One region of the Paraburkholderia pallida genome, then DNA from elsewhere that is predicted to be linked to it. Evidence: riboswitches for the same ligand, from Rfam matches in the RefSeq annotation. Region 1 holds a riboswitch; each other region holds the start of a gene.
The links. A riboswitch is a leader RNA that binds a small molecule or an ion and turns the genes downstream of it on or off. The one in region 1 is predicted to bind manganese.

Region 1 (9,758 bases):
CGCCGGCGTCCTCCGTTATCTACCTGCCTGGATATGCATACTTCTTTCGACTACATCGTGATCGGCGGCGGGTCTGCCGGGAGCACGCTCGCCAGCCGTCTGAGCGAAGACCCCCACACCACCGTCTGCCTGCTTGAAGCCGGGGATTCGGACAAAAGCGCGCTGATCCAGATGCCCGCGGCCGTGGTCGCCATGTTGCCGACGCGCCTGCATAACTGGGCGTTCAAGACCGTGCCGCAAGCGGGCCTCAACGGACGGCGCGGATATCAGCCGCGTGGCAAGACTCTTGGCGGATCCAGTTCCATCAACGCCATGCTGTATGTGCGCGGCGATCGTTGGGACTACGACAATTGGGCGGCGCAGGGCAACCCGGGCTGGTCGTTCGGGGACGTGCTCCCCTACTTCAGGAAATCCGAGCATAACGAAACGATCGACAACGCGTTCCACGGCAGGGGCGGCCCGCTCAATGTGGCGGATCTCCACGCTCCCAGCCCCATCCATCAACGATTCCTGCAGGCCGCAGTGCACTGCGGCGTGCCGATCGTTGCGGATTACAACGGAGTGGATCGCGACGGCGCCTTCATGTACCAGGTCACGCAGAAAAATGGCGAACGTTGCAGCGCGGCCAAAGCCTATCTCACGCCCAACCTGGCGCGAACCAACCTCATGGTCATGACGGGCGCGCGAACCGAGCGCTTGCTGCTGGAAGGCAGCCGTGCCATTGGCGTGCGCGTCAAGATTGGCGGCGAGACGCGAGACCTCAAGGCCAATCGCGAAGTGATCCTGAGCGCCGGCGCCTTCGGCTCGCCGCAAATCCTCATGCTTTCCGGCATCGGTGCCGGCGCTCAACTGCAAACCATGGGCATACCCGTGGTGCACGATCTGCCCGGTGTGGGCGAAAACCTCCAGGACCATATCGACTACGTCTACAGCTACTCGATGGCGGGCAGCCCCGAGACATTCGGCATGTCGCTCGGCGGCAGTGCGCGTGTGGTCAAGGGGATTGCGCAATGGCGCCGCGAGCGCAAGGGTTTGATGACCACGCCCTACGCCGGCGCGGGCGCGTTCGTGCGCAGCAGCCCCGATGTGCCGGCGCCCGACCTCCAGATGATCTTCGTGGAGGCCATCGTGGACGACCACGCTCGCAAATTGCATCTGTCACATGGCTTCAGTTGCCACGTCGACGTTCTGCGCCCGAAGAGCCGGGGCAAGGTGACATTGGCCACGACCGATCCCTTCGACGCGCCGCGGATCGACCCGCGCTTCTTTTCTGATCCCGCGGATATGGCCGTCATGCTCAAGGGCGCGAATCTGCAGCGCCGCATTCTCGAGGCGCCGCCGCTGAAGGCGTTGGGCGCGAAGCCGCTCTATCCCGTCGACCAATCCGACCAGCGCGCCGTCGAGCAGGATATCCGCAACCGCGCCGACACCCAGTACCACCCGGTCGGCACCTGCAAGATGGGCAACGATCCGCTCGCCGTCGTGGATGCCCGGTTGCGCGTCCACGGCATCGAGGGGCTGCGCGTCGTGGACGCCTCGATCATGCCGACTGTCGTCAGCGGCAACACCAATGCTCCCACGATCATGATCGCTGAAAAGGCTGCCGATATGATCCGCGCGGCTTCGAAGCAAGCTGCGGCGTAGCACTGCTATCCCGCTCCGGCCCTTCTACGGAAGTCGTCTCGCGGGGCTTGCGCTCGTCCCGCCCAATCCGTTCGAGCTCACGGGCGATACGCTCGCCCAGCACTGTCGCTGCAGAAACACGTGCCCCGAGAGGCGTTAGAACATCGGATGCGCATCCGGATACAGCGCCGTCCTGAGCGCGAACCCTCCCAGCACCACGAAGATGATCGCGGCAAGCACATGCACAGCCTTGGTCGGCAGCCGGTCGGCAAACTTGTGACCAAGGTAGATGACCGGGACGTTGGCGAGCATCATGCCCAGCGTCGTGCCTGCCACGACGCCAAAAAACTCGTGAAATCGCGCAGCCAGCGCGACTGTCACCACCTGCGTCTTGTCGCCCATCTCCGCGAGAAAGAACGTCACGACCGTCGTGCCAAACACGCCCATATGCCCCTTTGTGACGGCATCGGCATCGTCCAGCTTGTCCGGAATGAGAATCCAGACGGCCATCAGCGCAAACGAGGCGACTACGGCCCAGTTCATGACATGGGGATTGATGACATTTGCGAGCCACGCTCCCAGCGCGCCCGAGAAGCCGTGATTGACCAACGTTGCCACGAAGACGCCAAGCACGATCGGAATGGGCTTGCGATAGCGGGCCGCCAGGACGAGCGAGAGCAGTTGAGTCTTGTCGCCAATTTCGGCGAGGGCGACCACGCTGGTCGATACGAGAAAGGATTCCATGGGGATTGTCGTTACCGGGCCGCGCAGTCAACACGCGATGACACACATTCCCGCGACCCGGCCAGGTGGGAATGTACGTCATCGGTCTTGCCAGGCTTGCGCTGCACACGCCATGTCGCCAGTCGGCCGACAAGTATGTTGACGTGCGCCTCCAGACATCGCGTCCAGAGCGGCTACTCCCCGAAGAGTGCCGCGATTATAAGAGCGGGACGCCTGAGGGCGCAAGTTCGTTTTTAGTATACCCCCCTACCCTATCTGTGCTACAGTGCGCCCGCTAACGGGAGAACAGGCATGAGCCATACGATTCGCGAAAAGCAGAAGCTGCTTAACCGCATTCGCCGGATAAAGGGGCAGGTTGAAGCCATAGAGCGCGCGCTCGAGGAAGAGCGCGGCTGCATGGATGTGCTGCAGCAGGTCACCAGCTGTCGGGGGGCGATGAACGGGTTACTCGCCGTTGTGCTCGAGGACCACATCCGCACCCATCTGGTCGACGCCGAGCCCGCCGACGAACACGGCAGCGGCACCGAACAGTTGATCGAGGTAGTCCACAGCTACTTCAAGTGAGCGCAACATGAGCAACTTTACGAACGACGCCTTCGGGGCGGGACACGACCACATTTTCCTGGGCGCCGCCCACGCGGACAACGAGCGCAGGACCTGGATGGTGATTGCGCTGTGCAGCGCGATGATGGTGGCCGAGATCGTCGGCGGCAGCCTCTTTGGCTCCCTCGCGCTCGTCGCCGACGGCCTGCATATGTCGACGCACGCAGGCGCGATGCTGATTGCCGCTCTGGCCTACACGTACGCACGCAGGCACGCGACCGATTCCCGCTTCGTCTTCGGCACCGGCAAGCTGGGCGACCTCGCGGGTTTTACGAGTGCCATCGTGCTGGCCATGATTGCCCTGCTGATTGGGTATGAGGCCGTTTCGCGCTTCTTCTCACCGGTACCGATCCACTTTGGCCAGGCCATTCCCATTGCCGTGGTTGGCCTGCTGGTCAACCTTGCAAGCGTGTGGCTGCTTAGCGGCGACCATCACGGGCACAGCCATGGACATAGCCACGGGCACAGCCACGGGCATGGGCATGAAGGCGAGCATGGCCACGACGACGAGGTCCAGCGTGTCTTCGGCACCGCCGGCGTGTTTGCGGTGTCGATTTTCGAAGATGGCGTCCCGCCGGTGTTTCGTATCACGCCGGAGACAGCGAATTCGAAGCTCACGTCCGATAGTGTCTCTGTCGTAACGATTCGCCCGGACGGCACGCGTCAGACGTTTGCATTTGCCGAGCGCAACGGCTATCTGGAATCGAAAGAGGACATTCCTGAGCCGCACGCATTCAGGGCAGTTGTCCGCCTGCCCGATGGCGAGCACGAAATCGAGTTCGAAGAGCACGACCACGGTCACGACGACGCGCACGATGCCGCGAGCCGCGACCACAACATCCGGGCTGCCTACGTTCATGTGATCGCCGACGCGGCCGTGTCGGTGCTGGCAATCATCGGCCTCGTGCTTGCGCGCGCGTTTGGCTGGCTCTGGATGGACCCGCTCGCGGGCGTGGTCGGGGCGCTGGTGATTGCGAACTGGTCATGGGGCTTGATGCGCGATACGGGAGGCATCCTGCTGGACATGAATCCGGACCGGCGCATGGCCGAGAACGTCCGTCATGTCATCGAGGACAATGGCGACACCGTACTCGACCTCCATCTGTGGCGTGTCGGCCCCGGGCACATGAGTGCGATCGTATCGGTCGTCACCCATGAAGCCCAACGCAACCCGGACTTCTATCACGCGGCGCTCAAGCGCTTCAGGGGACTGTCGCATGTGACGGTCGAAATCAATCCGACCCGCGCCGCGGCCTATTGATGGCAGCCAAATCGCCTTGCATCGATGTATGCGCGTTCGACGGTAAAACCGGGCTCTGTGTCGGCTGCCTTCGCACTCGCGAAGAAGTCCGGGACTGGAAAAAGATGACCGACCATCGGCGCCATCAGATCCTCAACGACCGGTCCCGGCGACAGGCCAAGGTCGCGCGCTAGACGCCGGCAGCCGCACCCGGTCAGGCCGGATGCGGTCAAGCCGGATGCGGGCGAACCGGTCACGGCGCGGCCGGTTCGCCCGTGACGCAGCGGATGCGGATCACGCCCTGTGTCCGCTCAGTGACAACAAACCGTCGAAGCGGAGCGAAAGCCTGGTGCGCGGTCTCCACTACATGCCCATGCCCGTCCCTCCGCTCGTGCCAGTGCCGGTACCCGAACCTGTGTTCATGCCTGGGTTCGACGTCGGAATCACATCGATCCTTCCATAGACGCCATCAGCCTCGTCATTCGGCCCCGCCGCGAAGAACAGCGTATTGGAAGGCTGACTGCTGAGGTCGTTGCCGAACGCGATGCCCCACAGGCCGCGCTCGACGATCGGACTGCCGTTCGACCCATTGAGCGGCCCCATCGACAGGCCGCTCGATCCATTGAACGCGTTGATCGTGCCGTCGCCAAAATTGCCGATCAGTATCGCGCCGCTCATCGAGCCAAAGTTGCCCGGCGCTTGCGCGATACCCCAGGGCGCGTTGAGCACGCCGCCCGTCGCGAAGCGCTGCTTCAGGTTACCCGCCGTGTCGTACACATCGACCATGCCGAGACCCGCGCCCGCGACATCGTCGTGTTTGGCCGCATCCTGCATCGCGTAAGTGACGAACAGACTCGAGCCGATCGCCCGTATGCCGAACGGCGCAAAGCCGGCTGGGATCGCCGGGTCCGTGAAGGCGTCCGGCATCGCGACCTTGGTGAACGTCGTATTGAAGACGTCGATCTTGTTGTTATGGAAGTCGGTCGCGTAAAGGAAGTTGCTGCCATTCATCGCTGCCAGCGCGAGACCCTTGTACACGGCGCCGCCCGTGCCGTCGTCGTACATGACGAACACGCTGGTCGGCCCGACGGCGGGTGCCCACGCCGTGATGGTGCCGCCCTCGCCCGCAAAGATGAATGCGGCGACATCGGACTTGCCGTTCTCCGTGACAGTAAAGCTTTGCGTGCTGTTGAAGACAATGCCGGTGGGTGATGCTGGGCCGTTCTTCCCGTCGGGTATCGCGACGACCAGCGATTGCGGCACGCCGTTGCCGTCATAGAGCGTCGCGACATTGGTGCCGTTGTCCGCGACCCAGGCGAATCCGTTCGGATTGAAGGCGACGCCCCAAGGATTCTTCAGATTCGCATCCGTGTGCGCGGCGGCCACCGCGCCATCCGATACGAGCGCCGTCACAGCGAACGACGACTGGACCGGCGGATTTGAAGGGCTCGAACTGGAACCGCCGCCGCCGCATGACACGAGCGTCGCGATGGCCGCTGCGCATGCTACGACGCCGAACACGTCGACTGGAGACTTCATGACCGTACTCCCTGTTCTGTCCAAAGGACGTAACGTTTCTGGAACGAGGAGAATGCGAGGTTTATTCCGGCAACGGAGGGTTTATTTCCCGGGCGATCTCGTGTAATTGCAATGGCTGAACCGGCTAGCTAAAAGCGAGTGGCATACAACGCACAACCCACGTGGCTATTCCTTTCGCACAACCAAAAAATGGGAGCACGCATGAGCGTGCCGGACGCAATCAGCGTCACCCGGTGTTCTGCACGATGGTCCATTGCCTGCGCGTTCATCCTGGAATACGCCACTTGCGGTTCACGTTTACTGCGCATACAGCCCCCCTGCAGGAAGCGCATATGCCGTTGCTCAGGCAGGGCCGTCCGCGTGCTCGACAAAATGGCGTACGGCAATCGATCGACGACCGACGGGCACACTGTTTTGATTCGAAGGAGATTGCCATGCGTCTCGCTTACGGAATCGCTGTTCTCATCGGTGCAGCCGCGCTCGGCATGACATCGCATGCCAGCTATGCACAGCAAACCGTCAAGGCCATCCTGCTATCGACCTCCATACAGCTCGACACCCATAACGTGAAGCCCGGTCGCGTCACAATCGACGTCAAAAATGCCGCGGACAACAATATGGAGCACGAACTCGTGGTACTCAAAACGGACCTCGCCGATGACGCACTGCCGCTCAGCAAGGGCCAGGTGCCCGAGCAAAAGCTCAGGAAAGTGGGGGAAGTCGAGGATATCGCACCAGGCAAGAGCAAGCACATGTCATTCAGGCTCACGCCCGGACACTACGTCCTGATCTGTAACAAGCCCGGACACTATGCTGCAGGCATGCATACCGCACTCGCCGTGACGCCTTGACGTCATGGCGCCGTGAATCGGCAAACGGCTTCGGCGCCCACCTGCTCTTATGGACAGAATGGCTCCGAGCGCCGCCCGATACTTCGGGCGGCCGGGATCGGTCTTGTGCCGTGCCTTACGGGATGATTGAACGACCCTGGCAGGTCAATTTCGCCTTCAGGAACAGCGGAATAAAAGGCGCACACGGAACGTTTTTTCTGCACACAGTCCGTCAGGTTCCATGCGCGTGCAGCGCGCCCGAATTTTTCGATGCCATGCCGCGTTGATATCGATCCGTTCCGCGTTTTTCACGAGTTCTCTAAAAACGATGAACCGCGCGTTGTTGATAGCAGTGAGTTGTCCCTATGAGCGACGATCTCAAGCCCATGGCCGCGTCCGGCTCCAGCGAGCCGGTGCTGCATGCGCTATCGGCCTTCGTCGACAACGAGTTGCCGGCAGCGGAACGCTGGGCGCTGGCAGATCGCCTCGCCGTCGACCGGTGGGCTGCATGCTCCGTCGCCCACTATCGCGCACAGCGGGCTGCCTTGCGGGTGCTGTTTGCTGCTGATCCAGCCGCGCAGGCGAGCGTGCCGTGCGTGGTGCTGCGCGCGCGCACAATCTGGTGGCGCCGCGCGGCGTTCGCCGCCTGCTCGCTCGCAGCCGGCACTGCCCTTGCGGGACTTGCCGGTGCAATTTTTTGGCAGATTGCGCCGCCGAACGCGCAGATGTCATTCGCCGAGCAGGCTGACCTCGCTTATGTGGTCTACGCGCCCGAGCAGCGTCATCCGGTGGAGGCGGGGGCCGCGCGCGAGGGGGCGCTCGTCGACTGGCTCTCTAAACGCCTGAATCATCCGCTCTCCGCGCCGTCGCTCCGGGAGTACGGCTTTGTACTGCTGGGTGGGCGCCTGTTGCCTGGCACGGCCGGGCCAGCCGCGCAACTGATGTATGAGGACGGGAACGGTGCGCGGCTTTCGCTTTACGTGAGTCCGGTCTCCCAGCGCGAGATGGACATCCGCCTCTTGCGCGGAGGCGATCGCCGTACGTTCAGCTGGGCAAACGACCACATCGGCTATGCGCTCTCCGGCCAGATGGCGGAGGGTCCATTGCGCAGGATAGCGGTTGACGTCTGCCGCGAGCTTGGCGGACATCCCGAAAAGTGGGGGTAGCAGTTTGCGAGATCGCCATCCCATTCGTCGGCGAGGCACGACCATGCGTCGTGTCAGCCCATGCGCAACCGCGATCGTAGCGTTCGCCTGCGCTGCGTGGGCAACTGTCGGGGTGAGTGCCGATCCGTTCGACGCGTCCGTGCCGTCGGTACAGTATCGGCTCGATCCGCACCGTTCAGGTGTCACCTTCGACGTCACGAACGCCTGGCATGCGAAGCTCACCATGCGCTTCAGCCGCATGCGCGGCCAGCTCGACAGGTTCAAGGGGGATGGCGCGGGCCGCGTCACGGTGACAATCGACGCAACCAGCCTTGAAGCGAGCGAGCCGTTCGTCGCCGGAACCGTCGAAGGCGGCGACATGCTGGACGTGGCGCACTATCCGGCCATTCGCTTCGTGAGCACGCGGTGCGAGCGCACCGGTACCGCCACGGCACGTTTGGTCGGCGATCTGACTATCCGGGAAACGACGCGTCCCGTTGCGTTCGCGGTGACGTTCGACGCAGACCCGCGTGATCCGCCGGGCGTCCCCAGAACACTGACTATTTCCGCCGACGGCCATTTCAGCCGGACCGCGTTCGGGCTGTCGCGATGGTCCTCCGCGATCGGGGACGACGTCCACATGAGGATCCAGGCCGAATTCGTCAGGGAACGGCCGGGTCCGTGAGTCATTCACGGCCTCGTCGAAACGTGCGGATGGTCATGTGAAGAAAGGATGCGTGCGCGCACGCCGTCGCCAATATCGAGTTCCGGCGCGAAGGCGATCCGCGCATCGGCAGGCAGAGTCAGACATGGGTGAAGATGCCGGAAGGTTGGCGTGTGGTGAGCGCCCATGTCAGCTGGATGGAGGGTCAGGGCTTGTTCACGCTAATAACAGGCCCTGGCATCCAGAATGGCTCGCATACCCGCTCATTCGCATGAGTGGCGGGTATGCCGGTGGCGGCCGCTACTCGACCGAATCATTCACGTCGGTGAGCCGGATCATGTGCGGACGGACTTGCGTTTCGTCGTTTGCTTCGTCGTCCGCTTCGTCCTCGACAGGAGGATGGATAAGCGCGTCGAGACGCGCGCGCGTCGCGAGGAACTCCGGCGAATTGAACTGCGCATAGCTGCGTGGGCGTGGGACCGGCACCTCGATCAGCTCCTGCACCTCGCCAGGATGCGCCTTCAGCACGAGAATCCGGTCGGCGAGAAAAATCGCCTCGTCGAGATCATGCGTGATGAACAGGATCGTGACGTCCACATTGCGCCAGATATCGAGCAGATGCGCCTGCATTTTCGAGCGCGTCTGCGCGTCGAGCGCGCCGAACGGCTCGTCCATCAGCAAGATCCCGGGCCGATTCGCGAGCGCGCGCGCAATCGCCACGCGTTGCTTCATGCCGCCGGAAAGCTGGTGCGGATACGCGTCGGCGAACTTCTCCAGCCCGACCAGATCGAGCCATTGCAGCGCCTCGCGCTCGGCCTGCGCTGCGCCCTGCCCATTCATACGCAGTCCGAACATCACGTTCTTCTTGACCGTGAGCCACGGAAACAAGGTATAGCCCTGGAACACCATGCCACGGTCCGCGCCCGGACCGCGCACGGCCTGCCCCTTGACGCACACCTCACCGCTCGTGGGCGTCTCCAGACCGGCGAGAATGCGGATCAGCGTGGATTTCCCGCAGCCCGATGGCCCGATCACGCAGACAAACTCGCGCCGGTGCGTCGTGAAACTGATGTCGGCAAGCGCGGTGTGCTCGCCCTGGGGCGTGGCGAAGCGCTTGGTGAGATTGCGCACTTCGAGAATCGGTTCGCGCGCTTTCAGGCGCTCGAAGCGCGCGCGCACCGCATCGGACTGGAGGAGATAGTCGGGAACGGTCTTCGGATTCAACATGATGCAAGTCCTTGAGAGTCGATGCGACAGACGGCGCTGCCGGGTACGCGCTTACGCCTTCAGCGTGCGGTCCCACGGAAAGAGCCTGCGCCCGATGAATGCGAGCACGAGATCGGTGCCGAGTCCGATGATCCCGATCATCA
Region 2 (9,758 bases), 690 kb from region 1:
TAGGCATCCGCCTGCAGGATTCCCTTGAAGTTGGCGAGGTGCGTTTGCGGATGAACACCCTTGCGGTCCGACGAGTACGTGAACCAGACTGCCGCAGGCTCCGTCGAGCCCGAGCGTCGATCGTCGCGCACATAGACCCAGAATCGGCCGGTTGTCGTCTTCTGGTTGCCCGGTGTGAGGACGGGAACCGTCGTGTCGTCGCCATGAAGCTTGCCGGCAGCCAGCACGTAGCGCTGGATCGCCTCGACCAGCACCATGCAGAGCTCGACGATCTGGCCGATCCAACGGCCCATGCTGGCGCGATCGAGCGTCACCCCGTCGCGGGCCGCGATCTCCGACTGGCGATACAGAGGTTGGTGATCCGCGAACTTCGATACCGCGATATCGGCCAGCAGGCTCGGATGCGCGATGCTGCGCTCGATCGGCAGGCCCGGCATCGGCAGTTGTTCGATATGGCCGCAGCCGGGGCAAAGCAATTTGCGCCGGATCGTGCGGATCACCTTGAATGCGGCGGCTACGCGCGCGAGCTGTTCGGATACGTCCTCGCCCAGCGGCTGCATGGTCGTCGCGCACCTGGGGCAGAGCGGATCAGGCTCGAGTACGATCTCCTCGCGCGGCAGGTGCGGCGGGAGCGGTTCTCGCGAAGGCGATTTGCTGGCCGGCGCATTCGGTGTCCTGTCTCGCTGGTTACGCGCCTCGGCAGCACCACGGCCGCCCGTCAGGTCCTCCAGCTGCGCCTCGAGCTTGTCGATCTGCTTGGCGAGTTGTTCGGACTTGCGCCCGAAGTGCATCCGCCTGAGCTTGTCGATCTGCGCCTTCAGGCGCTCGATCTCGTCATCTCGCGCGGCGAGTTCCTCCGCCATCTTCGCAATCGATGCCTGGTGCTCAAGCAGCGATGCCTGTTGCGCGAGCACCATGGCACGGAGCTCGGCGACAGTATCGGGAAGCGGCGCTTGATCGGACATGCGTCGCAGTTTACGAGCCTTCCTCGAGGTTTACAACATCGAGAGTGCGGCGGTGCGTCGTGGTTGTCGCCAGTCGATGCCCTCGAGCAACATCGACAACTGCGCGCTCGTCAGATGGATCTTGCCGCCGTCGGCCTGCGGCCAGATGAAACGCCCTCGCTCCAACCGTTTCGCGAGAAGCCAGAGCCCGTCCTCAGTAGCCCAAAGCACCTTCACAAGATCGCCGCGGCGCCCTCGGAAGATGAAGACGTTACCGCCAAGGGGGTTCTCCTCAAGCGCCGTTTGCACCTTGGCAGCCAGGCCCTGGAAGCCGCAGCGCATGTCAGTGACGCCCGCGACAAGCCAGATACGCGTACCCGTTGGCAGAGAAATCACGAGCGCAGACTCCTCAACACCGTTCGAAGCGTCTCAGCGTCGACAATACCGTCGACCTTAACCACCGCCCGACCGATCCGAACCTCGATTGAACCAGTGGGCACAGCCGGCCTCACGGTCTCAGGCTCTGGCAGCGCAGGAGGTTCATTGACCGATGACGCCTCGTTCACGATTGCCACCGGAACGAGTTGCACCGCCTCGGCTTGCTGTTCCGCCAGATACCGGCGCCGCCACGTGAACACGAGGTTCGCGTTCAAGCCGTTCTCACGGGCCAATCTGGCGATTGACACCCCTGGTTCGCAAGCTGCCATCGCCAGGCGACGTCGGAATTCCGGATTATGGTTTGGGCGACCTTTACGGCTGCCGGGCCTCTGTGTTGGCTCTGACAAAATGATGTCCACCACTTCGAAAATGATGGACATCACTTTGATGCCGATCCTTGCGGGCGTCTACGACGGCCATCGCGAGCCGCTTACCCTGCTCCGGCTTCAAGCGAAGCATGAAAGGCACGCTCATCATCGGCAGGCAGTAGTCAGGAGTGCCATGCTCGGCATAGTTTCTCGCTTCGATCTCGATGCAAGGCGCGTAATGGCGTGCGAAGAGCGTGCGCAGTGCGCGCCTGCACGCCAGGACCAGACGGCCGCCTTCGGCTTGCACACGCGCCGTGAGTGCGGGGATCAGCCGGACCATCTGAATGTCGTCGCCATGTCCCTGCTCGCTATAGACCAGCAGCGTGCGGCCCTTGAGCGGCTGGCCAGTCCAGCGCGGAGCCACGCGCGTCATGATGGACACGACACTGTTTGATGCGCGGTCCGTTCGCGCGAGGCGCCCTTCGTATCGTGACCAGCCGCGTGGCCAGTCGCCATTGCGCAACTCCAGCTCGGCGAGATCGACGGCCGATGTGGGTGCGTTGCTGTCGAGCGCGAGCGCGCGTTCATACAATCGCCGGGCCGCGCCGTAACGCGCCTGTTCGGCGACAAACTGCGCCAGCGCAGCGAATACGTCGCTGTTTCCCGGGTGATGGGCATCGGCGATGCGCATCGTTGCTTCCGCTGCGGCAGGGTCATGGCGGCGCCATTGCGCACAGGCCAGTTGCCACGACATTTCGAGGTCGCCAGGACGACGGGCGAGCTCCGCGTGGCACACCTGTTCGACGGCTTGCCAATCGCCCGCATACCGCCGCTCCAGAACCCGTTGCAGCGGCAAGGCCGGATCGATCATCGGATCGATCTGCCAGGCGCGCAGCAAGGCCTTCTGGCGCAACTTGAGTGTTGCCTCGTCGGCGTGGCCGGACAATGCGCACGCGATCAGCCAGTGCAGGCGGGCATCGTTCGGGTGATGAGTCTCCAGCGCGGCCATGAGGTGCAGCGCCATCGCGCGGCCGTCGATCTTGTCCGTTATCCACGTTGCCCATTGCAGGGCGTCGTCCGGCTCGAGCGCCTGGGCAGCAAGCGTGACGAGTTTCAGAGCGGCGTCGTCGCGCCCGGATGCGCTGGCGAACAATGCGCATCGCAGGAATCGAGTACCAGCGTGGGCGACGTTCGATGCACCTCGCGCCTGTTGCTCCGGCGTGGCTTTCAGGCCGAGGCCGGCTATCAGGTCTGCCTCGAGACAGGCGCTTTGACCCGTGGAATCGAATGCAATCGCGAGGCGTTGCGCCGCGTTAAAGCCATCGGATTGCAATGATTTGAAGACCGGTAGAAAGGTATCGCTCGCGGGTGAGATGGCTTGATTCATTCTCGCGCTCCTGGGAGAAAATCGATGAGCGACGAATTGGGATTTCCGTCTGGCACGCAATGCTCTCGCCGCGCTCGTGGCGAGCGCTATAGGACCGCTCCGAAAAGGGTGTGTAAAACGAACACGGCCCGAGCGCATCGGGCCGCGGTGCAAGCAAACAGGTCACGTCGATTCAACCTGCAGCCAACTTCGACGCGCCTTCGCGCATCACTTCGGAATCACGCAGAGCATGGCCGCGAACGCCGCATAGAGCCAGCCCACGTGCGTCAGCTGGCGGCTATGCACTTGTGGCGCGCGGAACGCCCACTGCAGGAACACGATGGCGAGCATCGTCGTGACCGCGGCGAGAATCGACGGCGCACCGAGGTGCCACGACGTGAAGAACAGCCCGAACGCGGTGGGAATGGTCGCCTGGATCATCATCGCGCCGCTGATGTTCGCGAGCGCGAGCCGCTCCTTGCCCTGACGCACCCAGATGATCGCGTTCATGATCTCCGGCAGCTCGGTGGCGATCGGGCTGAAGAGCAGCGCCGTCAGTTGCGGGCTCAGCCCGAGCCACGGACCCACCGCGCTGATCTGCTGCACGAAGAGGTGCGAGGCGAAGAAGATCACAGCGAGCGCACCCACGGTCTGGAGCAGGACCCAGAACAGTGACGGATTCGCATCGCGCGGACGCAGCTTGAGTGGTTCGAGTCCCACGTCTTCCACGCTGTCGCTCTGGTCGCTGAGCTCCTTCCAGCAATAAATCGCGTAGGCCGCGAGAAACGCGATGCCGAGCAGAGGCTTGAAGCTGAACACCACGAGCCCGAGCCCGATCTTCACGACGAAGATCGCGAGGAACCAGAGCTGGTCGCGGCGCAAGCGGCGCGTGTCGGCGTCCACGGTGCCGGCGCGCGCGCGGCCCGTGCGTGCAGCCGTTGCCAACAACGCGACGCCCACCACGGCATAGGCGACCGTGCTGAGCGCGAGCGGGCCGCCGATGGCCGCGCCAATGCCGATTTCCTTGTGGGCCGCATCGGTGCCGAAGGCGACCGCCACGAGCGTGACCACGCTCTCGGGCAGCGCGGTGCCAAACGCGGCGAGGATCGTGCCGGTGGCCGTTTGCGTGACCTTCAGCTTCTGGCCGAGCCATTCGACGGCGTTGACGAAGATCTCGCACGACAGATAGATGATGCCGGCGGCGGCAATGAGCAGGGCGAACGTCCAGATCATGACGCACGCTCCGTAGGGCGCGCGCAAGTGCAGATGCGGGAAAGGCGGGACATGGGTAGCGGCATTCCTCGGGCTGGACGATGGGACCAATGACGCCATCCCCCCCGCCCAGCCCGGGTGTGAGGGATAACGTCATAGGTCTCGTCAGGCCGAAGAACGGCTGCCGGCGCCATGGCACTGTGTGCCAATCATGTTGACGCCGGCGCGGCACGCATTGCGCGTGACGCAGACTACTCCCCTAAGACCCGCGCATTATAGCCGACGAAGCCGGCCGCGCGGAAGGAAAGGGGCGAAGCCGGATCAGAAGTGGTGGCGGATGCCGACCATCGCCATGGCCTGCTTGTTGGTGGTCGCGTCGTTGCCGAAGTCGGCGAACGAGGCGTTGGCGTCGACGAGCGCGCCCGTATCGGCGTCGATCGTGTGGCCCGAGGCCTTCTGGTAGCCCGCGAGCACGTAGATGTCGGTGCGCTTGGAGAGGAAGTAGTCGCCGCCGAGGCTGAACTGGTTATAGCTCGCGTTCACGCCGTTGCCATGGCCCTTCGTGTAGTTGTAGCCGACACCGATCAGCGCCACCGGCGTCACCTGGTAGTTGATGTACGCCTGGCCGGTGTTGAACTTCGTGTCGCTGTTGGGGCCGGACGCGCTCTGGTAGTTCGCGTAGTCCACGTTGCTGTACGAGAGGCCGAAGGTCATCGGACCGTAGTTGTAGTTGCCCACCGCGCGGATGATCTGCAGCGAGTTGGCCGAAACGAAGCCACCCGTGATCGCCGGCGAATCCACGTTGACGTCGGTGTTCGGGTTCAGGCCGTCGAACGAAGCCGCCGTGCCGCTGTTGCTGTTGGCCTTGAAGTAGCCTGCGCCGAAGCCGAACGGACCATGGTTGTACGCCGCCGCGAGGGCCCAGGTCTGGCCCGCGCCCATGCTGCCCGCCTGGCCGCCGAATGCGTACATCGCGCTCACCTGCAGGCCCGCCCAGTTCGGGCTCGTGTACTTGACCGAGTTGCTGGTGCGGTAGCTGTTGTCGTAGTTGTCCATGTCGCCCGGCGTCGCGAATGCGGAGCCGAAGTTCACGTCGTCGGTCATCGGCTGGAGCAGGTCGATGAGCGGATCGTACTGGCGGCCCAGCGTGAAGCTGCCGGCCGTGTTCGAGTTCAGGCCCACCATCGCGGTACGGCCGAACATGCGCTGGCCCTGGCCCTGCTTGCCGTTGTCGATGTTAAAGCCGCTTTCGAGCTTGAAGATCGCGGAGAGGCCGTTGCCGAGATCCTCGGTGCCCTTCAAGCCCCACAGGTTCGGCGACACGTTGCCGGACATCATCTGGAAGGTATTGCCCGAACCATTCTTGCCCGCCTGATTGCCGAAGAAGGCGACCGAGGTGTCGAGCGAGCCGTAGAGCGTCACGCTGCTTTGCGCATGAGCGGCGGAGGCGATGGTCGCCAGCGTGGCAGCGAGAGCGAGAGCGGTTTTTTTCATTGGCGAATATTCATTAAAAAGTTGCGTGAGAGAGCGTGTACTTCATGAAAAACGAATCGCAGCGCGGCAGGTACGCAAGGCAAATTCAGGGGCGATTATGCGTAACGTGCTCTGTGGACGAATTTGAAAATCGGAAAGACTGAGTTTCAGAAAACGCGTTCGTGCGTGGGTCCCGTCTGGACGGCGCTGCAAGGGCGCAGTGCGCGAAGGTGTTGTTTTTTTGCGGCGATCTGTGGCGTGGCGATGTGTGCATAGGCACACGTCGTGGATGCGCACCGCGCTGGCTGGTGCGCATGGCAAGCCGCGCATGCGGCTTTCGTGGACGTATTGCAGGTGCGATGTGCCGCGCGAGTCGATCAGGACAATTGAGCGAATTCGCTTTCATCCTGGCGCGCGGCGGTCATGGGCCGGATCTTAAACATTTCTTCATTTCCCTGCGGATATTCGCGAGGGTTCGCGCCTCTATCCTTGCCGCATGAATTGCATTGCAGCCCTGCGATGCATCGGGAACCGGCGTGCAACAGCGCCGGCACAGTCAACGGTAACGGCCGCCTGGCCGGACAGGAGTTTGAAGTGAAGAAGAGTTGGAATTGCGCGATTGCCGCGCTCATGTTGTCGGTTTCGGCGTTCGCGCATGCACAAGGCACGGCGACACCCGTTGGCGCTGCGCCCGACGCGGCGGCGCCCGTGGCGGCGGCTCCGGCGGCCCCCGCATGGAACGGTGACGGCACGGCACACATCACGCGTGCCCAGGTGCGTCATGAACTCGTCGAAGCGCAGCAGGACGGCCAGTTGAAGCTGCTCAACAGCACGGTCTACGCCCACCACTGACGCGACCGGGCACAGCCGTCAAGTCGCACGGGCCGCGCGTCTTGACGGGAACTCGCCTTGCGGCCAGTCATCCGAGTTTCGATTCCATGAAATCACGCATTGTTATTTATGTCGTGCGCGCGGCGGTGTGCGTCGCGGCGGCAGCCGCCATGTCGGGCTGCGCAAGTCTGCATCCGCAGCCCAACGGCCCCGGCGACTGCGTCGGACCGCCGGATTATTGCGTGCCGTTCTTCGGTTCGTAATGCGAGGCGGATGCCGCGCGGCGCGTCAATGGCTATTGCCGGCGGCATTCGAAGCCGGCTGCGCGGCCGTATGGCATTCGTCGAACAGCCAGCGCCGGAACAGCGGCACAGCGGGCGCTTCGGGCCGCGCCGGCGGACGCACGAGAAAGTAGCCGCGCGCCGTAACGACTGGCGTATCGATCAGCCGCACGAGCTGGCCGCTCGCAACCAGCGAGTCAGTCAGCGGGGTCCAGCCGAGCGCAACGCCCTGGCCCATCAGCGCGGCATGAATCACGAGCGCGTAGCTATTGAAGGTTATCCCCTGTTCATCCGCGGGCGCCCGCAAATGCTGCGCCGCGAACCATCCTGTCCATGACAGCCAGCGCACCGGTTCCGTCGGCTGAACGTGCAGAAGCGGCAACGCCGCGAGGTCGGCGGGCGTCCTCACGTGGCCGTGCTGCGCGTAAAACGCGGGCGAGCAGACGGGAGTGACCTCCTCCGGAAACAGTCGCGTGGACGTGCAGGGCGTCCAGTCATCGTCGCCAAACGCGATCGCCACGTCCGCGTGATCGCGGCGCGGATCGAACGTCTGCTGCGAGGTGACGACCTTCACGTTGACGTCCGGCATCCGTTGCTTCAGTCCCGCCAGGCGCGGCATCAGCCAGAAGGTCGCGAAGCCCGCATCGGTGAGAATGGTTAGTCCTCCTGACGCACGGCGCGCGCGGATTTCGGCGGTGGCATCGCGGATGGTCGCCAGGCTCTGGCGCACCGCCTCATAGAGGCGCTGGCCGTCGGGCGTCAGCGTCACGCCGCGGTGGCCGCGCTCGAACAGCGGGGCGCCGAGGTCCGCCTCGAGCTGCACGATGCGCTGGCTGACCGCCGGCTGCGTCGCGCCGAGCTCGCGAGCCGCGGCGGTGAAGCTCGCAAGTCTCGCAGCCGCCTCGAATACCGAGAGCGCCTGCATCGGCGGCAAACGATCCTGGTCTGACATAAGCGTCCCTTATGGGGCCATAAGCTGAGGGCGTCTTCACGCGCGTTTAATGGGGCGACATATTGTGGACACGCCGCACGTCCCTTCGGACATTGCGCCGTTGAGTCCGGCAGCCCGTCGTGCCGCTGCATCCCTGCGGCAATGCCGCGTGGCCGGCCACTACCCCCGATTTTAACTGCCCTCGATCATGAGCTCTAAGCCCGCAAATATTCTCATCCTGATGGCGGACCAGATGACGCCTTCGGCGCTGCGCATACACGGCAATGCGGTGTCCAGGACGCCGCGCATCGACGCCCTGGCGCGCGACGGCGTGGTATTCGATTCCGCGTATTGCGCGAGCCCGTTGTGCGGGCCTTCACGCTTCGCCTTCATGGCCGGCAAGCTGCCGTCGAAGATCGGCGCCTACGATAACGCGGCGGAATTGCCTGCGCAAACCCTGACGTTCGCCCATTACCTGCGTGCGGGCGGCTACCGGACGGTGTTGTCGGGCAAGATGCATTTTTGCGGTCCCGACCAGTTGCATGGCTTCGAGGAGCGTCTGACCACGGACATCTATCCCGCCGACTTCGGCTGGGTGCCGGACTGGGATCGTCCCGAAGTACGTCCGAGCTGGTATCACAACATGAGTTCGGTGCTCGATGCCGGTCCCTGCGTGCGTACCAATCAGCTCGACTTCGACGACGAGGTGACATTCACCGTGCGGCAGAAGCTCTACGACATCGCGCGCGAGCGACAGGCGGGCAGCGATACGCGGCCGTTCTGCGTGGTCGCGTCGTTGACGCATCCGCACGATCCCTACGCGATCCCGGCGCAATACTGGAACCTCTATCGCGATGAGGAAATCGATCTGCCACGCACGATGCCGGGCCATGAGGCGCGCGATCCGCATTCGCAGCGGCTGCGGCACGTCTGCGAGAACGACCGCACGCCGCCGGGCGAACAGCAGGTCCGCAACGCACGCCGGGCATACTATGGCGCGCTGTCCTATGTCGACGCGCAGTTCGGCGCGATGCTCGACGCACTGGAGGAGAGCGGGCTCGCTGACGATACGATCGTGATCGTCACGTCCGATCATGGCGACATGCTGGGCGAACGCGGTCTCTGGTACAAGATGACGTTCTTCGAGAACGCCGCGCGCGTGCCGCTGATCGTGCATGCGCCGAAGCGCTTCGCGCCGCGCCGCGTCGCGAGTTCGGTCTCCACGATCGACCTGTTGCCGACGCTCGTGGATCTGGCGGGCGGGACCCACAAGACCGACTGGCCCGACCCCGTGGATGGCCGCAGCCTGGTGCCGCATCTGGTTGGCGACGGCGGCCACGACGAGGTGTTCGGCGAATACTTCGCGGAGGGCGCGATTGCGCCCATCGTGATGATCCGGCGCGGCGCGTACAAGTTCATCCATACGAGCGTGGACCCGGACCAGCTTTTCGATTTGAGCGCCGATCCGCTGGAGCTCGTCAATCTGGCCGACAACCCGGATCACGCGCGGACGGTCACGGCATTTCGCGCGGAGATCGCGGCGCGCTGGGATCTCGATGCCCTGCGTCGCGAGGTGCTGGCGAGCCAGCGCCGACGCCGCTTTCACTACGCGGCGACGACCCAGGGGCGTATCCAGTCGTGGGACTGGCAACCCTTCGTCGATGCGGGTAATCGGTACATGCGCAATCACATCGAGCTGGACACGCTGGAAGCGATGGCGCGCTTTCCGCGCGTCGTGCACGAGTGATCCTTGCGCCACACCATCGTCGAGACCCGGGCGGAAATCGGAAACAGGAGAGAGACATGAAACGAAACGAGGCAAATCAGGCCAGCAGGCTGCGACGCGTTCTGTCGATCGTGCTATGCGCGACGGCGCTCGCCCCCATGCTGGCGGCGCAGGCTGCGGAGCCGCAGAGTTGCGAGCGCGTCCGGATGGCGGCTCCCGGGTGGGCCGACATCGACGCCACCAATGCC
Region 3 (9,758 bases), on a different contig from region 1:
ACCGACATGCGCGCGAGCGCCGCATATCGCCTGAAGGTCGCGCGCAATCTGCTCTGGCGCTGCTGGCTCGAAACGCGCGACGACGCGCCGCTCGCGCTGTGCGACGTGAACGCCTTCGTGTTTGCCTCCGAGGCGGAAATCGTCGACGAAACCGGCGTGGCCCCCGGCGCTGCACTTGCGGGAGATGCATCATGAACCGCCAGTCCGATCCGTTCGTTGCACAAACCGCCGCGCATGCGGCCCAGGCTGCGCTCGGCGCGCCGTTGCCGCACGAGTCCGCCGACCTGCACGTGAGCGGCGAGGCCCGCTACACCGACGACATCCCCGAGCTGCACGGCACGCTGCACGCCGCGCTCGGCCTCTCGCGCCTTGCGCATGCGCGCATCGCATCGCTCGATCTCGAGCGCGTGCGCGCCATGCCGGGCGTCGTCGCGGTGCTCACCGCCGCCGACATCCCCGGCGAGAACAACTGCGGCCCGGTCCTGCACGACGACCCGGTCCTCGCGCACGATGAAGTGCAGTATTTGGGCCAGCCCGTATTCGCCGTGATCGCGACGAGCCACGCGCTCGCGCGCCGCGCGGCTGCACTCGCCGCTAGCGAAGACGTCGTGCGCTACGAGCCGCTCGAGCCGGTGCTCACCATCGCCGACGCGAAAGCGCGCCAGCAATACGTCCTGCCACCGCTGCGCCTCACGCGCGGCGAGCCGGCGGCGCGCATTGCGGCGGCGCCGCACCGTATCGCCGGCACGTTCGCCGTGGGCGGCCAGGAGCAGTTCTATCTCGAAGGCCAGGTCGCCTACGCGCTGCCCGAAGAACAGGACGGCATGCTCGTCTACAGCTCGACGCAGCACCCGAGCGAGATGCAGCAGCTGGTCGCGCACTTGCTCAACTGGCCCGTGCATCGCGTGATGTGCGAATGCCGGCGCATGGGCGGCGGCTTCGGCGGCAAGGAATCGCAGTCGGCGCTGTTCGCCTGCGTGGCCGCGCTCGCCGCGCACAAGCTGGGGCGCCCCGTGAAGCTGCGCGCCGACCGCGACGACGACTTCCTGATCACCGGCAAGCGCCACGACGCGCTCTACGAATACGAAGCCGGCTACGACGACACAGGCCGCCTCCTCGGCGCGCGCGTGGAAATCGCGCTGCGCGCGGGCTATTCCGCCGATCTTTCGGGCGCGGTCGCCACGCGCGCGGTCTGCCATTTCGACAACGCCTACTACCTTTCGGATGTCGAGATCGTCGCGCTCTGCTGCAAGACCAACACGCAGTCGAACACGGCGTTCCGCGGCTTCGGCGGCCCGCAGGGCGCGCTCGTGATGGAGGTCATGCTCGACAGCATCGCCAGGTCACTCGGGCGCGATCCGCTCGAGGTGCGCCGCGCGAACTACTACGGCATCGGCGAGCGCGATGTCACGCCCTATGGCCAGCGCGTCGAGGACAACGTGCTCGCGCCGCTCACCGACGAGCTGCTCGCGTCGAGCCAATACGCCGCGCGCCGCGCCGCGCTCGCCGCGTTCAACCGCACGAGCCCCGTGCTCAAGCGCGGCATCGCGCTCACGCCGGTGAAGTTCGGCATCTCGTTCAACGTCCCGCACCTGAACCAGGCGGGCGCGCTCGTGCACGTCTATCGCGACGGCTCCGTGCTCGTGAATCACGGCGGCACCGAAATGGGCCAGGGGCTCAACACGAAGGTCGCGCAGGTGGTGGCCGGCGTATTCGGGCTGCCGCTCGCGCAGGTGCGCGTGAGCGCGACCGACACGTCGAAGGTAGCCAACACGTCCGCCACCGCCGCCTCGACCGGCAGCGATCTGAACGGCAAGGCCGCCGAAGACGCGGCGCTCGCGATCCGCGCGCGCCTCGCCGAGCTCGCTGCCGCGCAGCACGGCGGCACGCCCGGCGAAATCGTGTTCGAGGACGGCAAAGTCCACGCAAACGGCCAGGTAATCGCGTTCGCGGACTTCGTGGAATTCGCGTATATGAAGCGCGTGCAACTGTGGTCCGATGGCTTTTACGCGACGCCCAAGGTGCATTGGGACGCGAAGACGCTCACCGGCCATCCGTTCTACTACTTTGCCTATGGCGCGGCGGTGTCCGAAGTGGTCGTCGACACGCTCACGGGCGAATGGAAGCTCGTGCGCGCCGACGTGCTGCACGACGCGGGCCAGTCCATCAACCCGGCCATCGACATCGGCCAGGTGGAAGGCGGCTACATCCAGGGCATGGGCTGGCTCACGAGCGAGGAGCTCTGGTGGAACCGCGACGGCAAGCTCATGACGCACGCGCCGTCCACCTACAAGATTCCGGCGATCAGCGATACGCCCGCGGCGTTCAACGTGCAGCTCTACCGCAACGAGAACGCCGAGCCCACCGTGTTCCGCTCGAAGGCCGTGGGCGAGCCGCCGTTGCTGCTGCCGTTCTCGGTGCTGCTCGCGATCCGCGATGCGATCGGCGCCGCCGTGCCCGAAGCCCGGGAAGCCGCGCCGCTCGTCGCGCCCGCCACGCCCGAAGCGATCCTCGACGCGCTCGATGCCCTGCGTGCGCGCACGGCCAGCGCGCAGGCCGCCGCCCCCATTGAAGTTGTCGTCAAGTAGGAGAACCGCCGGATGCAAGCCTGGCTCACCGATCTGCAGCATCTGCTCGCGCATGGCGACGCCGCCGTGCTCGTGACTGTCGCGCGCGTCGAAGGCTCGGCGCCGCGCGAAGCCGGCACGAAGATGATCGTCACGCGCGAAGCGGCCCGCCACACGATTGGCGGCGGTCACCTCGAATGGAAGGCCATCGAGACCGCGCGCCAGGTGCTGCGCGAGGGTATGCGCACACCGCACGCGCGGCGCCTCGAGCGTTTCGCGCTTGGGCCGAGCCTCGGCCAGTGCTGCGGCGGGGCCGTCGTGCTCGCGTTCGAGCGCCTCGACGTGTCCGACCTCGGCTGGCTTTCGACGCTCGCGCACCGGCTCGCGGCGGGCGCATCGACCGTGCGTAGCGTATCATTCCGCTCCTCGCGGAATGGGACGCCGCCGGGCGGCGCAGTTGGCCACACTGCTGGCCTGGATCGGCAAGACGCGAGCGCAGAAAGCGCGGCGGCGGTCGCGACCGTCATGCTTTCGGAGCCGGAGCCGGGCGTGGAAACGCCCGACTGCCTGCTCTGGGACACCGGCACGCCGGGTCAAGGCGACGGCACGATGCTGCTCACTGAGACCATCGCGCCCAACGACTGGCCCGTCGTGCTGTTCGGCGCGGGCCACGTGGGCGCGGCGCTGGTGCGCGTGCTCGGCACGCTGCCGTGCCACGTGCGCTGGGTGGACGAGCGCGACGCCGCGTTTCCCTCGCCGGAAGCGTTCGCGGCGCTGGGTGCGCCCAACGTCGCGATCGACGCCAACGACGCACCCGACGAAGCCATCGACGCCGCCCCGCCCGGCACGAGCTTCATCGTGATGACGCACGATCATTCGCGCGACCTCGATCTTGCCGAGCGCATCCTGCGCCGCGGCGACTTCGTGTTCTTCGGCATGATCGGCTCGCACACGAAGCGTAAGCAGTTCGAGCACCGGCTCGCCGCGCGCGGCATCGACCCGCTGCAGATCGCGCGTATGCAGTGTCCGCTCGGCGTGGACGGCATCGTCGACAAGTCGCCCGAAGTCATCGCGATCTCGGCCGCCGCGCAATTGCTGCAGGCGATCGAGGCGCATGCGGCAGGCCTGCATGCGCGAGAGCATGCTGGCGTTGCGGTCCCCGGCACAATCCATTCCGCGTGATGTCATTCACTAACGAACTCGATTGAGCGAACCATGACCATCACGACCCCTGCGAACCCGCTCGTGCAGAAAGCTGCGCGCGCTCCGAAGGCCGAGCTGCATATCCATATCGAAGGCTCGCTCGAGCCCGAGCTGATCTTCGCGCTCGCGCAGCGCAACAACGTCAAGCTCGCGTACGAGTCGATCGAAGCCCTGCGCGCGGCCTACGCGTTCACCGACCTGCAGTCGTTCCTCGACATCTACTATGCGGGCGCGAGCGTGCTGCTCACCGAGCAGGACTTCTACGACATGACGATGGCCTACTGCGAGCGCGCGCTCGCGGACAACGTCGTGCACACCGAAATATTCTTCGATCCGCAAACGCACACCGAGCGCGGCGTGGCGATCGAAACCGTGGTCGCGGGCATCGACCGCGCGCTCGCCGACGCTGAAAAGCGCGGCCTCACGAGCAAGCTGATCCTCTGTTTCCTGCGCCATCTGAGCGAAGCCGATGCGCTCGCCACGTTCGACGCCGCGCTGCCGCTGTTCGACCGCTATCCGCGCATGGTCGGCGTGGGCCTCGATTCGTCCGAGCGCGGCCATCCGCCCTCGAAATTCGAGCGCGTGTTCGAGAAGGCGCGCGCGAAGGGCCTGAAGCTCGTCGCGCATGCGGGCGAGGAAGGGCCGCCCGCCTACATCTACGAAGCGCTCGATCTGCTCAAGGTCGACCGCGTCGATCACGGCGTGCGCAGCATCGAAGACCCTGCGCTCGTCACGCGCCTCGCCGACACGCGCGTCGCGCTCACCGTCTGCCCGCTCTCGAACCTCAAGCTCTGCGTGTTCGACGACATGACGAAGCACACGCTCAAGCAGCTGCTCGACGAAGGCGTCGCGGTGACCGTCAATTCCGACGATCCCGCCTACTTCGGCGGCTATGTCAACGAGAACTACAGCGCGATCATCGTTGCGCTGAAGCTCGACGACAAAGAGGTGTACACGATCCTGCGCAACAGCTTCGAGGCGTCGTTCGTGACGCCCGAAGAACGCGCTGCGCTGATCGCGAAGCTCGATCAGTACTGGAGCAGCGCCGTGGCCTGATCCCGCGCAGGACGTCCCAACGCAGGACGTTCCAAATTAGGGCTTCACCCCCAATGTGGACCGGCGCGAGAGCGCCGGCCCCAGGGCTTTTGCGCGCCGCGTTTTCAGGAGCGGCGCGCACGCAGCGCGCCATCTGCGAAGACGCAAGGCACGCGCGAATCCTGCTTATGAATACCTGAAATTTTTGGAGACGATGTTCCCATGACTCAATCGGCTTATCGCGCAAAACTGTTGACGTTCACCGGCGACCCCGCGCAGTCGCCCGATGCCGCCGTGTTCCACGAAGACGGCGTCGTGATCGTCGAAGACGGCCGCGTGACCGCGTCGGGCGACTGGTCGGCGCTGCGCGCCAGCGTAGCCGACGGCGCGACGGTGCACGACCTGCGCGACAAGCTGATCGTGCCTGGCTTCATCGATACGCACATCCACTACCCGCAGACCGACATGATCGCCTCGCCCGCGCCGGGTCTGCTGCCGTGGCTCGAAACGTACACGTTCCCGACCGAGCGCGGCTTCGCCGACGAAGGCGTGGCGGGCGACACGGCGCGCTTTTTCGTCGACGAGCTGCTCGCCTGCGGCACCACCACGGCGCTCGTCTACTGCACGGTGCACAAGCAGTCGGCCGATGCGCTCTTCACGGCGAGCGCCGCGAAGAACATGCGCATGATTGCGGGCAAGGTGCTGATGGACCGCCACTGCCCCGAGTTCCTGCGCGACACGCCGCAGTCCGGCTACGACGACAGCGCCGAGCTGATCTCGCGCTGGCACAGCAACGGCCGCCAGATGTATGCGCTCACGCCGCGCTTTGCGCCCACCTCGACCGAGGCGCAGCTCGAAGCGTGCGAGGCGCTCGCGAAGGCGCACGGCGACATCTTCATTCAGAGCCACGTCGCGGAGAATCTCGACGAAGTGAAGTGGGTGAAGGAGCTGTTCCCGCGCCAGCGCAGCTATCTCGACGTCTACGATCGTTACGGACTCCTGCGTCGCCGCGCCGTGTACGGCCACTGCATCTGGCTCGACGACGAAGACCGGCAGCGCATGGCGCAGACCGGCACGGTGGCCGCGCACTGCCCGACTTCGAACCTGTTCCTCGGCAGCGGCCTGTTCGACTTCGACAAGGCCCAGGCCTCGCAGATGCCCGTCACGCTCGCGACGGACGTGGGCGGCGGCACGTCGTTCTCGATGCTGCAAACCATGAACGAGGCGCACAAGGTCGCGCGCATGGGCGGCCATCACCTGACGGCCACGCGCATGTTCTGGCTCGCCACGGCGGGCGCGGCGGCCGCGCTCGACCTCGCCGACAAGATCGGCACGCTCGCGCCGCAAAGCGAAGCGGACTTCGTCGTGCTCGACCCGAAGGCGACGCCGCTGCTCGCGCGCCGCACCGCGCGCGCCGAATCGCTCGAAGAGCTGCTGTTCGCACTCGCCCTGCTCGGCGACGACCGCGCCGTGTTCGAGACCTATGCGGCCGGTGCGCGCGTGCACAGCCGTGATGAAGCGAAGCGCTAAAGACCGCAAATCTGACAGGATCGGCAACGCATCTTGTCGGAAAATGCCGATGCTATAATTTCTCATTCATTGGGGAGTAGCCGCCCCGCCTCGTGCCACCCGGCCAGCCGCTAAGGACTTGCCGCGCGCCGCGCACGTCAGGCGGGGGCGTCCGTCAACAGACTTGGCCTGCGTGGCCATGGCGGATGCAGCCTCGGGCCTGGCGAGACCGATGACTCATGACCGCCGCTACAGGGCCCGGCGGGTCGTGGGTCGTCGCTCGCACTCATCTCGGCCCGAGGATCATCAAAACGTGAATCAAGCCTTTCTCGTCTCCACTGGCGCGGTCGCGCTCGCCGAAATCGGCGACAAGACGCAGTTGCTCTCGCTCGTGCTCGCGGCGCGCTATCGCAAGCCCATGCCGATCATCCTCGGCGTGCTGGTCGCCACGCTCGTCAATCACTCGGGTGCGGGCGCGCTCGGCACCTGGCTCGGCTCGCTCGTCACGCCTTCGGTGATGCGCTGGGCGCTCGCCGCGTCCTTCGTGGCGATGGGCCTGTGGATACTCGTGCCCGACAAGCTCGACGAAGGCGAAGCCAACGTCAACCGCACGCGGCTGGGCGTGTTCGGGGCCACCGTCGTCACCTTCTTTCTTGCCGAGATGGGCGACAAGACCCAGATCGCGACCGTTGCGCTCGCCGCGCGCTTTCACGACTTCTTCGGCGTGGTGGCCGGCACGACGCTCGGCATGATGATCGCGAACGTGCCCGCGATCCTGCTGGGCGACCGCTTCGCGCACAAGCTGCCGACCAGGCTCGTGCACGGCATTGCCGCCGTGCTGTTCGTGGTGCTCGGCGTGCTCGCGATCATGGGCGTGGGCGTCTGACGCAACGGGGAACAGGACGCGTGAGCGCCCCAAAAGCAAAGCGCGCCTGACCTTCGATTCCGGCGCGCTTTCGTTCTTTCATGCCAGCCGTCACGCTGACCGGTCACTTTGCCGGGGCAGCCCCTGCTGGCGCGGCTGTAGCCGCCGGCGGCAACGCGGCGGCTGCCGGCGCCTCGTTCGGCGCCCCGCCGTTCTTGTCCACCGGCAGCCTGACCTGTTGCACCGAGCCGTTCTGCAGCGGGAAGTTCGAGAGCGCGCTGCGCACCAGATACGGCATCACGCGCACGAGCGAAGGATCGTCGCCCGAAGTGCGTGCCGTGACGTTATAGACTTCCTTCCCGCTCGCTTTTTCCGTGATGCGTATGCCAAGCGCATGCGAATACACCGGGTAGGTCTGGTTCACGTAGGCGGGGCCCCAGGGACCCCAAGGCCCCCACGGATTGACCGGCCCCCAGTACGGGGAAGGCCACGGGTTGTAAAAGACCGGCTGCGCGACCGTCACCGTGTCCATGCGGCTGCCGTAGGCGAGGCCCACGAGATAGCGCGCCTGCTGCTCGGGCACCTGGCGGAATGCATACGGGGCGAGGCCGCCCGCGACGAGATTCTCGTAGGTCGATTGCTCGATACTTTGCTGCTGGTCCGGGTTGCGCGTGAACGCGTAGGTGCGCGTGGCGTCGCTGCCGCCCTCCCACGCGGAGAACGCAGTCACATCGCTCGTCACATAGGTGGTGCAGCCGGACAGCGTCACGGCAAGCGCCGCCAGCATGAGCAGCGCGCGGCGGGTCCATCGGTCGGGCATCATGGTCTTCTCGTTGCAGTCTTGCCAGGGGTGGTGAAAGGCTGTCGTCTCGCAGTCGTTTTCGCGACAGGCCCCGATCATACTGACTCGCGCGCCGGCGCGAAAGTTCGGCGCCGCGCCGCGGCCCACGCCTTCGGGCCACTTCGGACAATCCGACCGAGCCTTTGTACAATGGGACGGCCGGCCGCCGCATTGACTGTCAAGGCGCGGCCTCCCCATATCGCCATCCGACCCGAAGCTTTCCCGCACGAGACCATGTCCGATACCGCCACGCCCACCGTGATCCGCCGCGAAGAGTACGCGCCGCCCGCCTTCCTGATCGACACCGTCGACCTCGAATTCGACCTCGTGCCCGAGCGCACCATCGTCAAGAGCACGCTGCGCGTGCGCCGCAACCCCGACGCCAGGCCTGACGCGCACCTCGAATTGATGGGCGAGCAGCTCGAATTCATCGGCGCGCAGATCGATGGCCAGCCGTACGAGCACGTGCGCGCGCACGAGCACGGCCTCACGGTCGAGAACGTGCCCGACGCGTTCACGCTCACGCTCACCGGCGCCTGCAACCCGGAAGCGAACACCACGCTCTCGGGCCTTTACGTGTCGAGCGGCAACTTCTTCACGCAATGCGAAGCCGAGGGCTTTCGCCGCATCACCTGGTTCCTCGACCGCCCCGACGTGATGTCGACCTACACCGTCACGCTGCGCGCCGACAAGGCCGCCTACCCGGTGCTGCTGTCGAACGGCAATCTCGTCGCGGAAGGCGATCTGCCCGACGGCCGCCACTATGCGAAGTGGGAAGACCCGTTCCGCAAGCCGAGCTATCTGTTCGCGCTGGTGGCGGGCAAGCTCGTGGCGCTCGAAGAGCGCATCAAGAGCGGTTCGGGCAAGGAAAAGCTGCTGCAGGTGTGGGTCGAGCCGCACGATCTCGACAAGACGCGCCACGCGATGGACTCGCTCATCCACTCGATCCGCTGGGACGAACGGCGCTTCGGCCTCGAGCTCGATCTCGACCGCTTCATGATCGTCGCCGTGAGCGACTTCAACATGGGCGCGATGGAGAACAAGGGGCTCAACATCTTCAACACGAAGTACGTGCTGGCGAATCCGGAAACGGCCACCGACGTCGACTTCGCCAATATCGAGGCCGTGGTGGGCCACGAGTATTTCCACAACTGGACCGGCAACCGCGTGACGTGCCGCGACTGGTTCCAGCTGAGCCTGAAGGAAGGCCTCACGGTGTTCCGCGACCAGGAGTTCTCGGCGGCCATGTCGGGCGGCGACGAGAACGAGGCCGCGCGCGCGACCAAGCGCATCGAGGACGTGCGCGTGCTGCGCCAGATGCAGTTCGCCGAAGACGCGGGCCCGATGGCGCATCCGGTGCGCCCCGAGAGCTACGTCGAGATCAACAACTTCTACACGATGACCGTCTACGAGAAAGGCGCGGAAGTCGTGCGGATGTATCAGACACTGTTTGGCCGCGATGGCTTCCGCAAGGCCATGGATCTGTATTTCCAGCGCCACGACGGCCAGGCCGTGACCTGCGACGACTTCCGCCGCGCGATGGCCGACGCCAATGGCCGAGACCTCGCCCAATACGAGCGCTGGTATAGCCAGGCGGGCACGCCGCGCGTGACCGTCACCACGCAATACGATGAAGCCGCGAAGCGCTATAGCGTGACGCTCGCGCAAGGCTATGCGAACGGTTCGCCCGCTGCGCGCGAAACGCAGAACGGGCCGCTCCTGATCCCGTTTGCGATCG

Region 2: another riboswitch for manganese. It lies ahead of E1956_RS41555 (sodium:calcium antiporter); the one in region 1 lies ahead of E1956_RS36875 (TMEM165/GDT1 family protein).
Region 3: another riboswitch for manganese. It lies ahead of E1956_RS07235 (TMEM165/GDT1 family protein); the one in region 1 lies ahead of E1956_RS36875 (TMEM165/GDT1 family protein).

The regions. Positions count from the first base shown of each region.
Region 1 is NZ_CP038151.1:430,583-440,340, reverse strand. Features, by position in the region: gene E1956_RS36880 (GMC family oxidoreductase) at 34-1,644, shown strand; gene E1956_RS36875 (TMEM165/GDT1 family protein) at 1,780-2,367, opposite strand; yybP-ykoY riboswitch at 2,383-2,561, opposite strand; gene E1956_RS36870 (metal/formaldehyde-sensitive transcriptional repressor) at 2,659-2,931, shown strand; gene dmeF (CDF family Co(II)/Ni(II) efflux transporter DmeF) at 2,939-4,231, shown strand; gene E1956_RS36860 (DUF1289 domain-containing protein) at 4,231-4,404, shown strand; gene E1956_RS36855 (TIGR03118 family protein) at 4,574-5,749, opposite strand; gene E1956_RS36850 (plastocyanin/azurin family copper-binding protein) at 6,184-6,600, shown strand; gene E1956_RS36845 (anti-sigma factor family protein) at 6,945-7,745, shown strand; gene E1956_RS36840 (YceI family protein) at 7,858-8,409, shown strand; partial or broken gene E1956_RS47120 (AtzH-like domain-containing protein) at 8,469-8,663, shown strand; gene E1956_RS36830 (ABC transporter ATP-binding protein) at 8,689-9,615, opposite strand; gene E1956_RS36825 (ABC transporter permease) at 9,667-9,758, opposite strand, start outside.
Region 2 is NZ_CP038151.1:1,531,153-1,540,910, reverse strand. Features, by position in the region: partial or broken gene tnpC (IS66 family transposase) at 1-965, opposite strand, end outside; gene tnpB (IS66 family insertion sequence element accessory protein TnpB) at 996-1,340, opposite strand; gene tnpA (IS66-like element accessory protein TnpA) at 1,337-1,762, opposite strand; gene E1956_RS47155 (tetratricopeptide repeat protein) at 1,695-2,843, opposite strand; gene E1956_RS41555 (sodium:calcium antiporter) at 3,285-4,289, opposite strand; yybP-ykoY riboswitch at 4,362-4,540, opposite strand; gene E1956_RS41550 (porin) at 4,590-5,762, opposite strand; gene E1956_RS41545 (DUF4148 domain-containing protein) at 6,336-6,593, shown strand; gene E1956_RS46485 (hypothetical protein) at 6,680-6,835, shown strand; gene E1956_RS41540 (choline sulfate utilization transcriptional regulator) at 6,861-7,805, opposite strand; gene betC (choline-sulfatase) at 7,993-9,531, shown strand; gene choX (choline ABC transporter substrate-binding protein) at 9,588-9,758, shown strand, end outside.
Region 3 is NZ_CP038148.1:1,588,703-1,598,460, reverse strand. Features, by position in the region: gene xdhA (xanthine dehydrogenase small subunit) at 1-195, shown strand, start outside; gene xdhB (xanthine dehydrogenase molybdopterin binding subunit) at 192-2,588, shown strand; gene xdhC (xanthine dehydrogenase accessory protein XdhC) at 2,601-3,749, shown strand; gene E1956_RS07245 (adenosine deaminase) at 3,783-4,826, shown strand; gene guaD (guanine deaminase) at 5,028-6,335, shown strand; yybP-ykoY riboswitch at 6,388-6,619, shown strand; gene E1956_RS07235 (TMEM165/GDT1 family protein) at 6,628-7,200, shown strand; gene E1956_RS07230 (DUF4136 domain-containing protein) at 7,304-8,002, opposite strand; gene pepN (aminopeptidase N) at 8,255-9,758, shown strand, end outside.